Regions from separate parts of the Luteibacter sp. NPDC104163 genome, predicted to be linked through region 1. Evidence: predicted binding sites of a transcription regulator. Region 1 holds the regulator's gene; the other holds the start of a gene.
The links. The regulator FliA, encoded in region 1, starts transcription of late flagellar genes. The targets are predictions, from matches to a motif close to TAAAGTTTNNCNNNCNNNGGCCGATAA.
Positions count from the first base shown of each region.

Region 2: the regulator FliA is predicted to act here: its motif matches at 2,924-2,950, upstream of ACZ6YI_RS04365 (GGDEF domain-containing protein).

Region 1 is NZ_JBVJMK010000001.1:278,179-283,708, reverse strand. It holds gene flhA (flagellar biosynthesis protein FlhA) at 1-602, shown strand, start outside; gene flhF (flagellar biosynthesis protein FlhF) at 703-2,049, shown strand; gene ACZ6YI_RS01185 (MinD/ParA family protein) at 2,119-2,994, shown strand; gene ACZ6YI_RS01180 (RNA polymerase sigma factor FliA) at 2,991-3,722, shown strand; gene cheY (chemotaxis response regulator CheY) at 3,753-4,154, shown strand; gene ACZ6YI_RS01170 (protein phosphatase CheZ) at 4,164-4,805, shown strand; gene ACZ6YI_RS01165 (chemotaxis protein CheA) at 4,813-5,530, shown strand, end outside.
Region 2 is NZ_JBVJMK010000002.1:275,206-280,735, reverse strand. It holds gene ACZ6YI_RS04385 (GNAT family N-acetyltransferase) at 1-221, opposite strand, end outside; gene ACZ6YI_RS04380 (OsmC family protein) at 348-773, shown strand; gene ACZ6YI_RS04375 (CorA family divalent cation transporter) at 834-1,796, shown strand; gene ACZ6YI_RS04370 (oxygenase MpaB family protein) at 1,799-2,719, shown strand; gene ACZ6YI_RS04365 (GGDEF domain-containing protein) at 3,088-4,155, shown strand; gene sodC (superoxide dismutase [Cu-Zn] SodC) at 4,258-4,785, opposite strand; gene ACZ6YI_RS04355 (pseudouridine synthase) at 4,949-5,530, opposite strand, start outside.

The sequences.
Region 1 (5,530 bases):
TGCAGAACCACGCGCACGAGCTCATCGGCCACCAGGACGTCCAGCAGCTGCTCGACCGCCTGGCCCAGCAGACCCCGAAGCTGGTGGAAGACCTGGTGCCGAAGCGCCTGTCGCTGGGCGCAGTGGTGAAGGTGCTGCAGAACCTGCTCGCCGAGCGCGTGCCCATCCGCAACTTCCGCGGCATCGTCGAATCGCTGGCGGAGAACGCGGGGCAGAGCCAGGACCCGGGCGTGCTCGCCGCCGCCGTGCGTGTCGGCCTGGGTCGCCAGATCGTCCAGGAAATCGCCGGCCTCGGCACCGAGGTGCCCGTCATTACTTTGGCACCGGAACTCGAACAGATCCTGCTCCAGTCGCTCCAGGGCGGTGGTCCCGCCGGCGCGGCGGTCGAGCCGGGCCTGGCAGATCGTCTGCAGAAGAACGTCGCGGACGCCGCTCGCCGCCAGGAAGCGGCGGGCGAACCGGCCGTGTTGCTGGTCTCGCCGGCACTTCGTCCATGGCTTTCGCGTTTCACGCGGCATGTGGCCCAAAACCTGCATGTACTTGCGTACAACGAGGTTCCGGACAACCGCCGCGTCAAGCTGGTGACGGCCCTGGGACGATAGGAATGAGACACCGCGCGGGGATTTGCCCCGGCGGACGTGACAGAACAAGGTGGCGCCGCAGGCAAGCGGGGCGCCGATCGACGAAGACAGGATCGAACGCATGAAAATCAAACGATTCGTTGCTCCCGACATGCGCCAGGCCATGCGCCAGGTGCGTGATGAGCAGGGTCCGGACGCCGTGATCCTGTCCACGCGTCGGCTGGATGACGGCATCGAGATCATCGCCGCGCTCGACTACGACGAAGCGCTGGTGCGCGAAGCCGGCTTTGCGTTCGAGCCGCCGGCGGAAGAGAAGGCCGAGACGATCCGTGCCACCCGCGATAACCGCGAAGCCGAGCGCATGGCGCGCGTCGACCAGGCCCGTGCGGCGACGGCCGCCGCCGTCGAACGCGCCGCCCGTTCGGCTCCGGCCGCACCGAATGCGCCGCAGCGCCAGTCCTCCGCCGCGCTGGCCGCCAGCGTCGCCGACGTCGTACGCGCCGCCACGGTGACCGCGCCGCAGAACGACACCGCGGTGAACGGCATGCGCGCCGAGATCAACAACCTGCGCGAGATGCTGGAAGTGCAGCTCTCCGCGCTGGCCTGGAACCAGAAGGATCGCCAGCAGCCGCTGCACGCCCGCGTGCTCCGCGAGATGACCCGCCTGGGTATCGACGGCGACGTCGCCCGCGCCCTGTGCGCCGAGCTGCCCGAGAACATGACGGCCGAGCAGGCGCGTTACCTGCCGCTGGGCATTCTTTCGCGCAACATCCGCACCAGCGGCCGCAACTTTGACACCGTCGGCGGCGGCATCACCGCCTTCGTCGGCACCACCGGCGTCGGCAAGACCACGAGCATTGCCAAGCTGGCGGCGCGCGCGGTCCTGCGCCATGGCGCTTCCAACGTGGCGCTGATCAGTGCCGACCAGTACCGCATCGGCGCCGGTGCGCAGCTGGAACATTACGGCCGCCTGCTCGGCGTGCGCGTGTACAACGCGCACGATGCGCAGAGCCTGCGCAACGTGTTGCTGCAGCTGCGCGGCAAGCACACGGTGCTGATCGATACCGCCGGCCTCGCCGGCAACGATCCGAAGCTGCAGCAGCAGTTCGAAACGCTGCGCGCCATGGCCGATGTGCGCGTGTGCCTGGTCGTCGCCGCGAATGCGCAGGCCCAGGCCATCGACAACGCCATGCGCGCTTACGCTCCGCTGAAGCCGCAGAGCGCCATCCTTACCAAACTCGACGAGACGCCGCTGCTCGGCGGCGCGCTCTCGGCCCTTATCCGGCACGGAATGCCGCTGGACTACACCACGGATGGACAGCGCGTGCCCGAGGACATCGCCTCCGCCGACGCGCGCAAACTGGTCTGCCTGGCAGCCCAGATGCTCAAGCAGCGCAACGACGAGCCGGATGACGCCATACTTGCCGATCGCTTCGGCTTCGCGTCGTCCACCCCGGCCATGGCCTGATCGCACATTCTGACGAACGTGACTTTGGCAACCGCATCCGCAACTTCTTCACCGGCAGTGAATTCCTTCATGACCACACACGTCGACAACTCGCAGGCCGCCGGACTCAACTGGCTCGCCGACCGCCGGCCCACGCGCAGCATCGCGATCGCGGGCGGCAAGGGCGGCGTCGGCAAGACCACGGTGGCCGTGAACCTCGGCATGGCCCTCGCCATGGGCGGCCGTGACGTCCTCCTGCTCGATGCCGACCTTGGCATGGCCAACATCGACGTGCTGCTGGGCCTCCAGCCGACCCGCCACCTCGGGCACATGCTCGAAGGCGCGTGCGCCATCGAGGACCTGATCCTCGAGGCGGCGCATGGCCTGAAGGTGATTCCCGCCACGTCGGGCACCCGGCGCATGGCGCAGCTGCCCAACATCGAGCACGCCGCGGTCATCCGCGCGTTCGACGAATACCCGCTGGCCCCCGAATACCTGATCGTCGATACCGCCGCCGGCATTTCCGACAGCGTGTCGATGTTCGCCGCCGCCTCGGACGAAGTGGTGGTCGTGGTCTGCGACGAGCCGGCCTCGCTGACGGACGCCTACGCGCTGATCAAGGTCCTGTCGCGCGAGTTCGCGGTGAACCGCTTCCGCATCGTGGCCAACATGGTCCGCCATGCGCAGGAAGGGCGCCAGCTGTTCGAAAAGCTTTCGCGGGTGACCAACCGGTTCCTGGATGTCTCCCTCGATTTCATGGGCATGGTCCCCCACGACGAGTACCTGCGCCAGGCGATCCGTCGCCAGTCGGCGGTGGTCGATGCGTGGCCGAGCAGCCGCTCGGCGGTGGGATTCAAGAATTTGGCCAGGTCGGTCGATACATGGGGTGAACCCGAACCCCGTGGTCAGGGTCGCATCGGCTTTTTTGCCGGGCGTGAACACGTGGGGGGAGGGCTGCCGTTGTGAGCGTCGCGAGCGAATACCTTGAAATTACTAAGGTTCCGGCCGATCAACTGGTGAAAACGCACGCGCCGCTGGTGCGCCGGATCGCCTATCACCTGATGGGCCGCCTGCCACCCAGCGTCGATGCGAACGACCTCATGCAAGCCGGGATGATCGGCTTGCTCGAGGCGGCAAGGAATTATTCGCCGACTCGCGCGGCCAGCTTCGAAACCTATGCGGGCATCCGCATTCGTGGCGCCATGCTGGATGAACTGCGCAAGACGGACTGGACCCCGCGCAGCGTCCACAGGAAATTGCGCGAGGTGGCGGAAGTTACAAGGCAGATCGAGAACGAAACGGGTGGCGACGCCGACGACGTGGAAGTGATGAAGCGTCTTGGCATCGACGCCATGGAATACAACCAGATCCTGGCCGACGCGGCGAGCGCGCGGTTGCTGAGCCTCACGGCGCCCGAAGGCGACGAAGGCTCCGCGATCGACGTGGCCGACCCGGACGCCACGGGCCCGGATGGCCTGTTCGAGCAGGACGGCATGCGCCATGCGCTGGCCGAATCGATCGACGGGCTGCCCGAGCGCGAAAAGCTGGTGATGTCGCTGTACTACGATGAAGAACTCAACCTGAAGGAAATCGGTGCGGTGTTGGGAGTAAGCGAATCACGTGTCTGCCAGATCCATGGCCAGGCGCTGATCCGTCTCCGGGCACGCATGTCGGGTTGGAAAGACAAACACTAAGAAATACGCGGCAGTAAGGCGGAGAACGCTTTGGACAAGAACATGAAAATCCTCGTGGTGGACGATTTCTCCACCATGCGGCGCATCGTCCGTAACCTCCTGGTGGAGTTGGGCTTTACCAACACGCTGATCCAGGAAGCGGAAGACGGCAACGCGGCGCTGGCGCTCCTGCGCTCGCAGCCGATCGACCTGGTGGTCACCGACTGGAACATGCCGAACATGACCGGCATCGACCTGCTCCGTGCCATCCGTGCGGATGCCAACCTGAAATCCCTGCCGGTGCTCATGGTCACCGCCGAGAACAACCGCGACCAGATCATCGCGGCCGCGCAGAGCGGCGTGAATGGTTACGTCGTGAAGCCGTTCACCGCGGTGACGCTGAAGGAAAAGCTCGACAAGATCTTCGAACGACTCGCCGCGGCAGCGGGCTAAGGGACTGACATGAATACGATGATTTCCGCGGGCCAGGACGTGGCACCCGAACTGCGCGAGCTGCTCGACGCCGATGACAGCGTGGCTTTCGAGCAGGCGCTGGACAAGCTGATCCGCAGCCGCGAGCAGCACCTGTTCCTGGCGCTGGGCCACCTCGCCCGTGACCTGCACGAATCGGCGCGCCGCCTTGCCTCGGATATCTCGGGCGATGGCGTGCCCGGCACCATGAGCGATGCGCGCAAGCACCTGCGCGATGTGCTCGAGATGAGCTCGCAGGCCGCGCACCGCACGCTGGATTTCAGCGAAAAGCTGCGCCCGCAGGCACAGTCGCTGGCGAAGCAGGCCGACGAGCTGCTGGTGCTCGACCAGGCCGATCCCGCCTTCACCGCCAACGCCACGTCGCTCGCCGTTCGCGTCGGCGATTTCGCGCAGAGCTGCGATATCGGGCTCGGCGAGATGGTCGAGGCACAGTCCTGGCAGGATCTCTCCGGCCAGCGCGTCGCCCAGGTGGAGTCGTTCATGGCCAAGGTGGAATCGTCGCTCGTGGAACTGGTGCGCCTCACCGGTTCGCTCGCGGGCGCCCATACGCCGGCCGCCGACAAGGTCAGCCAGGACGAAGTGGATCGCCTCCTCAGCGAATTTGGCTTCTGAGTCCGCCATGAGCGTGGAGCTGGACAACGAGCTGCTCAACGTCTTCCTGATCGAGGCGCGCGAACTGCTCGAGACCCTGGGCGAACAGCTCGTGGATCTCGAAGCCTCTCCGGAAGACAGCGAGCTCCTGAACGCGGTGTTCCGCGCGTTCCATACCGTAAAGGGCGGTGCGGGCTTCCTTGGCCTCAACGCCATGGTGGAACTCTGCCACCGCGCGGAAGATCTCCTGAACGAAGCGCGCAATGGCGCGATCGTGCTCAACGCGGGCCTGATGGACGCGTTGCTGGAGTCGCTCGACCTGCTCAACGACATGATGCGTGCGGCGGATGCCGGCGTGCAGGCCGAGCCTGCGCCGCGTTCGCTGCTCGATCGCCTGGTCATCCCGGGCCGCGCCGCATCGGCGGCGCCCGTCGCGCTCGCCGTGCCGGTCACTGCGCCGAAGGCGGCACCCGCCGTCGCGGCGCCGCCCGCCAAACCGTACGACCCGATCGAAGATGAGTTCGAAGCGCTGCTCGACGCCGCGCGCACCGAGCGCGCGCCGGCTCCGGCCACCTCGGGCACCATCTCCGACGACGAATTCGAAGCCCTGCTGGATTCGCTCTACGGCACCGGCGCCCCCGGCGCTGAAGGCGCCGAAGGTGCGGCTGAAACGCCGGTAGCCGTCGTCGTTGAAGCGACGGAACCCGTTGCCGCGCCCGAAAGCAACACCATCAGCGACGATGAGT
Region 2 (5,530 bases), on a different contig from region 1:
ATCTTCCAGCCGTTGTGGCAGGCCACGTCCACCGCCTTGCGGGTCAGCAGGTTGGCGATGCCGCGGCCGGCGACCGGCTCGGGTACCCCGGTATGCGTGATGACCATGGTCTTGCCTTCCAGGCGGTAATCGAGCTCGCACTCGTGGCCGTCCACGGTCGCCAGGAACACGGTGTTCGCACGGTCGTGGGTGATTTCCAGGGGTTTCGGGTCTGCACTCATCGTCGTTCTCTCCAAGCCATCTCGGCCGCCCCTTCGCATTCTGTCGATGGCCGGGGCGTTAGCTTTATCGATGACAGAGCATGCGCGCCTTCACCACCACAATCCAACACCCAACGGAGAAGCATCATGCAGAAATGGGGCAAGGCAGTCTGGACGGGCAACATCAAGGAAGGCCAGGGGCTCATCTCGAGCCAGACCGGGGTACTGAAGGATGCACCCTACGGCTACGCATCCCGGTTCGAGGATGGCCCGGGCAGCAACCCGGAGGAGCTGCTGGGCGCCGCGCACGCGGCGTGCTTCACCATGGCCCTCTCGCTCATGCTGGGTGACAACGGCCTCACCGCCGACCGCATCGAGACCAAGGCCGACGTCACGCTGGCGAAGGATGGCGAAGGCTTTTCGATCACCAAGGTCCACCTGACCACCAAGGCGAAGGTGCCCGGCACCGACCAGGCGAAGTTCACCGAGATCGCGAAGCAGGCGAAGGAAGGCTGCCCGGTGTCGAAGGTCCTGAAGGCCGAGATCACCATGGACGCCACGCTGGAAGCGTAAACTGCCCGCGCCGCCGGGTTCGCCCGGCGGCGCATCCGGCTGCCAGGGTAACGACCACACGTGCTGATCATCCACGAACACGGCAAACACGAACGCGCGACCGTCTGGACGCCAGGGATGGGCCGCCCCGACGCGCCGATCTGGATCGACCTGCTGGAACCGAGCGAGGACGAGCGCCGCTGCGCCGCCGAGATCACCGGGCTACGCGTGCCCGAGCGCTCGGACATCGTGAACCTCGCGATGTCGAGCCGCATCCGCACGGATGACGACGCGATGTACCTGTCGATCCCCTATTTCGCGGACACCAACAACGGCCACGCGTCACAGCCCGTCGGCATCGTGGTGACCAACCACGTGCTGATGACACTGCGCTTCAGCGAATCGCCCGCGTTCGACCTGGCCAACGAGAGCTGCACCCACCAGAACTGGGAATCCAGCGCGGACGTGCTGGCCACGCTGATCGAGGCCATCGTGAACCTGGGCGCGCAGCGCATGGAGGATGTCTCGGCCGAGCTGAAGAAGCTCTCCGACCGCGTGTTTACCCCGGAACGGCTTGGCACGCCCGTGCTGCGGGATTGCATGCTCGAGGTCGGCCGACTGGAGGGCATGCAGGCGCGCAACCGCTCGTCGATGCTGGGCGTCCAGCGCATCGTCTCGTTCGTGCGTGCGAAGAAGCCGGAATGGATGAGCGAAGCGGTGGAGGTCCGCCTGCGCGTGGTGGAGCACGACCTGCGCACGCTCGATGAATTCGACGACCAGCTCACCAACAAGCTGCAGTTCCTGCTGGATGCGACGCTGGGCTTCATCAGCACCGACCAGAACCATGTGATGAAGGTGCTGACCGTCACCTCGGTGGCGACGATCCCGCCGGTGATCCTCGCCGGCATCTGGGGCATGAACTTCAAGTACATGCCCGAGCTCAACTGGCACTGGGGCTATCCGCTCGCCATCCTGGTGATCATCGTCAGCATGATCCTGCCGGTGCTGTTCTTTAAATGGCGCGGGTGGTGGTCGGGGGACTGAGCATGCTGCGCAACCTGCTCCGCCCCGCGACCGCGCCGATCCGGCGCTGGGTGATGACCGCCTTCCCGAAGCCCCCTTCCGGCGGCATCGACTATGAACGCCCCGTCGGCGACCCCGGCCTGTTCGGGCCGAACTCGGTCACCTGGCGCATCCACAACGATTTCTGCGGGATGCTGGCGGGTGGCTTGTGCGCGCTGTACCTGCAGACGCTGCATCCCCGTGCGCTGGCTGGCGTGTGGGACCATTCGAACTTCCGCGGGGACCTGGTCGGCCGGCTGCGCCGCACCACCACGTTCGTGGGCGGCACGACCTACGCGCCCACGCACGAAGCGCAGGCCATGATCGAACGGGTCCGCACGATCCACGCGCAGGTGCGCGGCGTCGACGAGGCGGGCGTGCCCTACACCGCCGATGACCCCGACCTGCTCACCTGGGTGCACGTGAGCGAGATGTCCAGCTTCCTGGCCGGCTTCCGCGCCTATGGCCCGATGGAGGTGCCGCCGGCGGCGGCCGATGCCTACTTCAATGAAACCCGGCGCATCGCGGAGGCGTTGGGCGCCCGCGATGTCCCCGGCTCCGTCGCGGCCCTGGACGATTACGTGCGCAGCGTGATCCCCACCCTCGCCTATACCGAGCGCACCCGCGTCGTCCTCGAGGTGCTCGCCGACCTGGACCTGCCCGTCCCGCTCGCCGGCCTGTCACGCGACATCTTCCTCCACGCCGGCGCCTACCTGCTGCCACCCTGGGCGAGCGAGCTGCTACGCCGCAGCCCGGCCGACCAGATCAAGGGCCGCGTCGCGGCGCGAACGCTACGCGGCATGGCGCCGCTGTTCCGCGCGGCCCTGACCGATGGGGTCGCGACGCGATCGTGTCACCGGGTTGGGGTGGATCGGGGGCTGCTCACGACTTGGCCCGCACGGTGACCTGCCCCAGCCGCACTTGTGGGAGCGCGCTTGCGCGCGATTGACGCTGCCGCTAGCACCCATCGCGTGCAAGCACGCTCCCACAGCACGCCCCCACAACACGCTCCCACAACACGCCGCGTCCTTACAGGGGCTAGCGCCGTATGTGAAGGCCGCCGCGTGCGACTCAGTTCACAGTTCTCACCATTCCGCGAGAATTTGCACTAAAGTTATCGGCTTTCCGGTCGCTATAACTTGCTGGGGAGCCCACCGGCTCCTTCGCGCGTCGCGATCACCAGGGCTCACAGGGGGCCTTCTCGGGGGAGGATGGGTTCGGTGCGACTTCATACGATCAAGCGTGGCCTGCTGGCCGCGGGCATGGGCCGGCCGTGAGTTCAGCCTGGCACTCGCTCGCCGGTGGCATGCCGGAATCCAGGCTCCTCGCCTCCGTGGCGGAGTTCACCCATCACCGCGATATCGACGCGCTGGACCACAGCCTCGTGCTGTCGATGGCCGAACTGGTCGCGGTGAAGAGCGTGACCCTGTGCAAGGCGGGCGACAGCCTGCAACACCCCGTTGAATCCCTGACCGTCTGCACCCGCAACGGCGAGGGCCGCTGCGTCGTCGAGGCGCTCGAGCCCATGCGCGATGGCGACCCGGTGGATACCATCGTCTGCTCGATGGAGACGCTGGAAGTCATCTCCGACGTGACCGACGACGGCAGCTGCCGGCTGGTCGTGCCGATCATCCGCGACCATGTCGCGATCGGCGCCCTGATGCTCGAGGCCGACGACACGCTGGATAGCGTGCGCACCATGGTCGAGGGCTTCGCCCGGATCTATGCCAACTACATCGCCCTGCTCAATGAGAGCGAGCGCGACAAGCTCACCGGCCTGTACAACCGCCGCAGCTTCGAACAGCGCCTGCAGCGGCTGCTGAAGCTCCAGCGCCAGCGCGCCCGCGCGCTGCGTCGCGACGAGGAGCGGCGCAGCGCCAGCGAGGATGTCGCGCAGATCTACCTCGCGATCCTCGACATCGATCATTTCAAGCGCATCAACGATACCTGGGGCCATGTCTACGGCGACGAGGTGATCCTGATGCTCGCGCAGCAGATGCGCGCCTGCTTCCGCCAGAACGACGTGCTGTTCCGGTTCGGTGGCGAGGAGTTCGTGATGCTGCTGGCGTCGGAGGACAAGTTCTCGGCCGCCAATGCACTGGAGCGTTTCCGCGAGCATGTCGCCCGCTGGTCGTTCCCGCAGGTCGGCCACGTCACGGTGAGCATCGGCTACGCGCGGATCAGCGAGCACGACTATCCCGAGATCGTGCTGGATCGCGCGGACAAGGCGCTGTACTACGCCAAGCAGAACGGGCGGAACAGCGTGCAGGGCTTTGAGGCGCTTACCGCGCGAGGCGAACTGGCTGCGCCGGTGGCGTTGGGCTCGATCGATCTGTTCTAAGCGCGTGACAACCTGTGGGAGCGCGCTTGCGCGCGATGGGTGTTACCGCAAGCCCCATCGCGCGCAAGCGCGCTCCCACAACGGCGTGACTGCAGCCGTTGGTTACTTCACCACACCGCAAGCAATGCGATCACCGCCACCGCCCAGCGGCTTGGGTTCGTCGGAGTAGTTGTCGCCGCCGGCGTGGATCATCAGCGCGTGGCCCTTCAGCGTGGCCAGGCTCTTCAGGTGCGGGGCGGTCACAGCGGTCGTATCCGTGCCGTCGGCACCCACCGTGATCTTCGGCAGGTCGCCTTCATGGCCCATGCCGTCCGGACCTTCGTGCTTGCCGGTCTTGGCCGGATCGAAGTGGCCACCGGCCGCCAGCGCGGCGCCCTTCTTGCCGTCCTTCTCGCCCGGCGCGCAGCTCGGCTTCTCATGCAGGTGGAAACCATGCTCGCCCGCCGGCAGGCCCTTGAGGTCCGGGGTGAAGACGAGGCCGCCAGCGCTTTCGCTGATCTTGACCGAGCCCACTGACGCGCCGTTGCCGTCAACCGAGACCATCGTCATCGGCACCGTCACGCTCTTGTCGGCCGCCTGCGCCGCGCCACACACCAGCAGCCCGGCCGCCACGATTGCGAACTTTCTCATCTTGCACTCCCCAAACGGATGAAAGGTGGTCTGGGATACTGCACCGCGCGTGCACGTGGCGTCCACATCGGCGACCCGGCCCTTGTGGGAGCGCGCTTGCGCGCGATGGGTTTGCCGCGAGCACCCATCGCGCGCAAGCGCGCTCCCACAGGCGGGGGGTGGGCTAGCTGCCGAAGATCGCGCGGATGTCTTCTTCCGTCAGCAAGCGCCACGTGCCCGGCTCGAGACCACCGAGCGTCAGGCCGCCGAGGGCGGTGCGCTCCAGCGTCTCGACATGGTTACCGACGGCGGCGAACATCCGCCGGACCTGGTGGTAGCGGCCTTCGGTGAGCGTGAGCCGCACGTGGCGTGGCCCGAGCACCTCGAGCGATGCCGGTTCCAGCGGATCGGTTTCGCCTTCCAGCATCAGCGTGCCCGCGGCGAACACCTCGGCTTCGTTGCCTTTCAGGTCTTCGGCCAGGGTCGCTTCGTACACCTTCCCGAGTTCGCTCTTCGGCGAAATGATCCGGTGCAGCAGCTGGCCGTCGTCGGTGAACAGCAGCAGGCCGGATGTATCCCGATCGAGCCGCCCCACGGTGGAGAGCACGGGGTTGCGCACTCCGAAGCGCGGCGGCAGCAGGTCGTAGACCAGCCGGCCCACGTCCTTGCGCGAGCAGGTGTAGCCGGTGGGCTTGTTGAGCATCAGCAGCATGCCCTGCGGCGGGTCGAGCGGCTCGCCTTCGAAGCGGACATCGGCGTGCTCGAC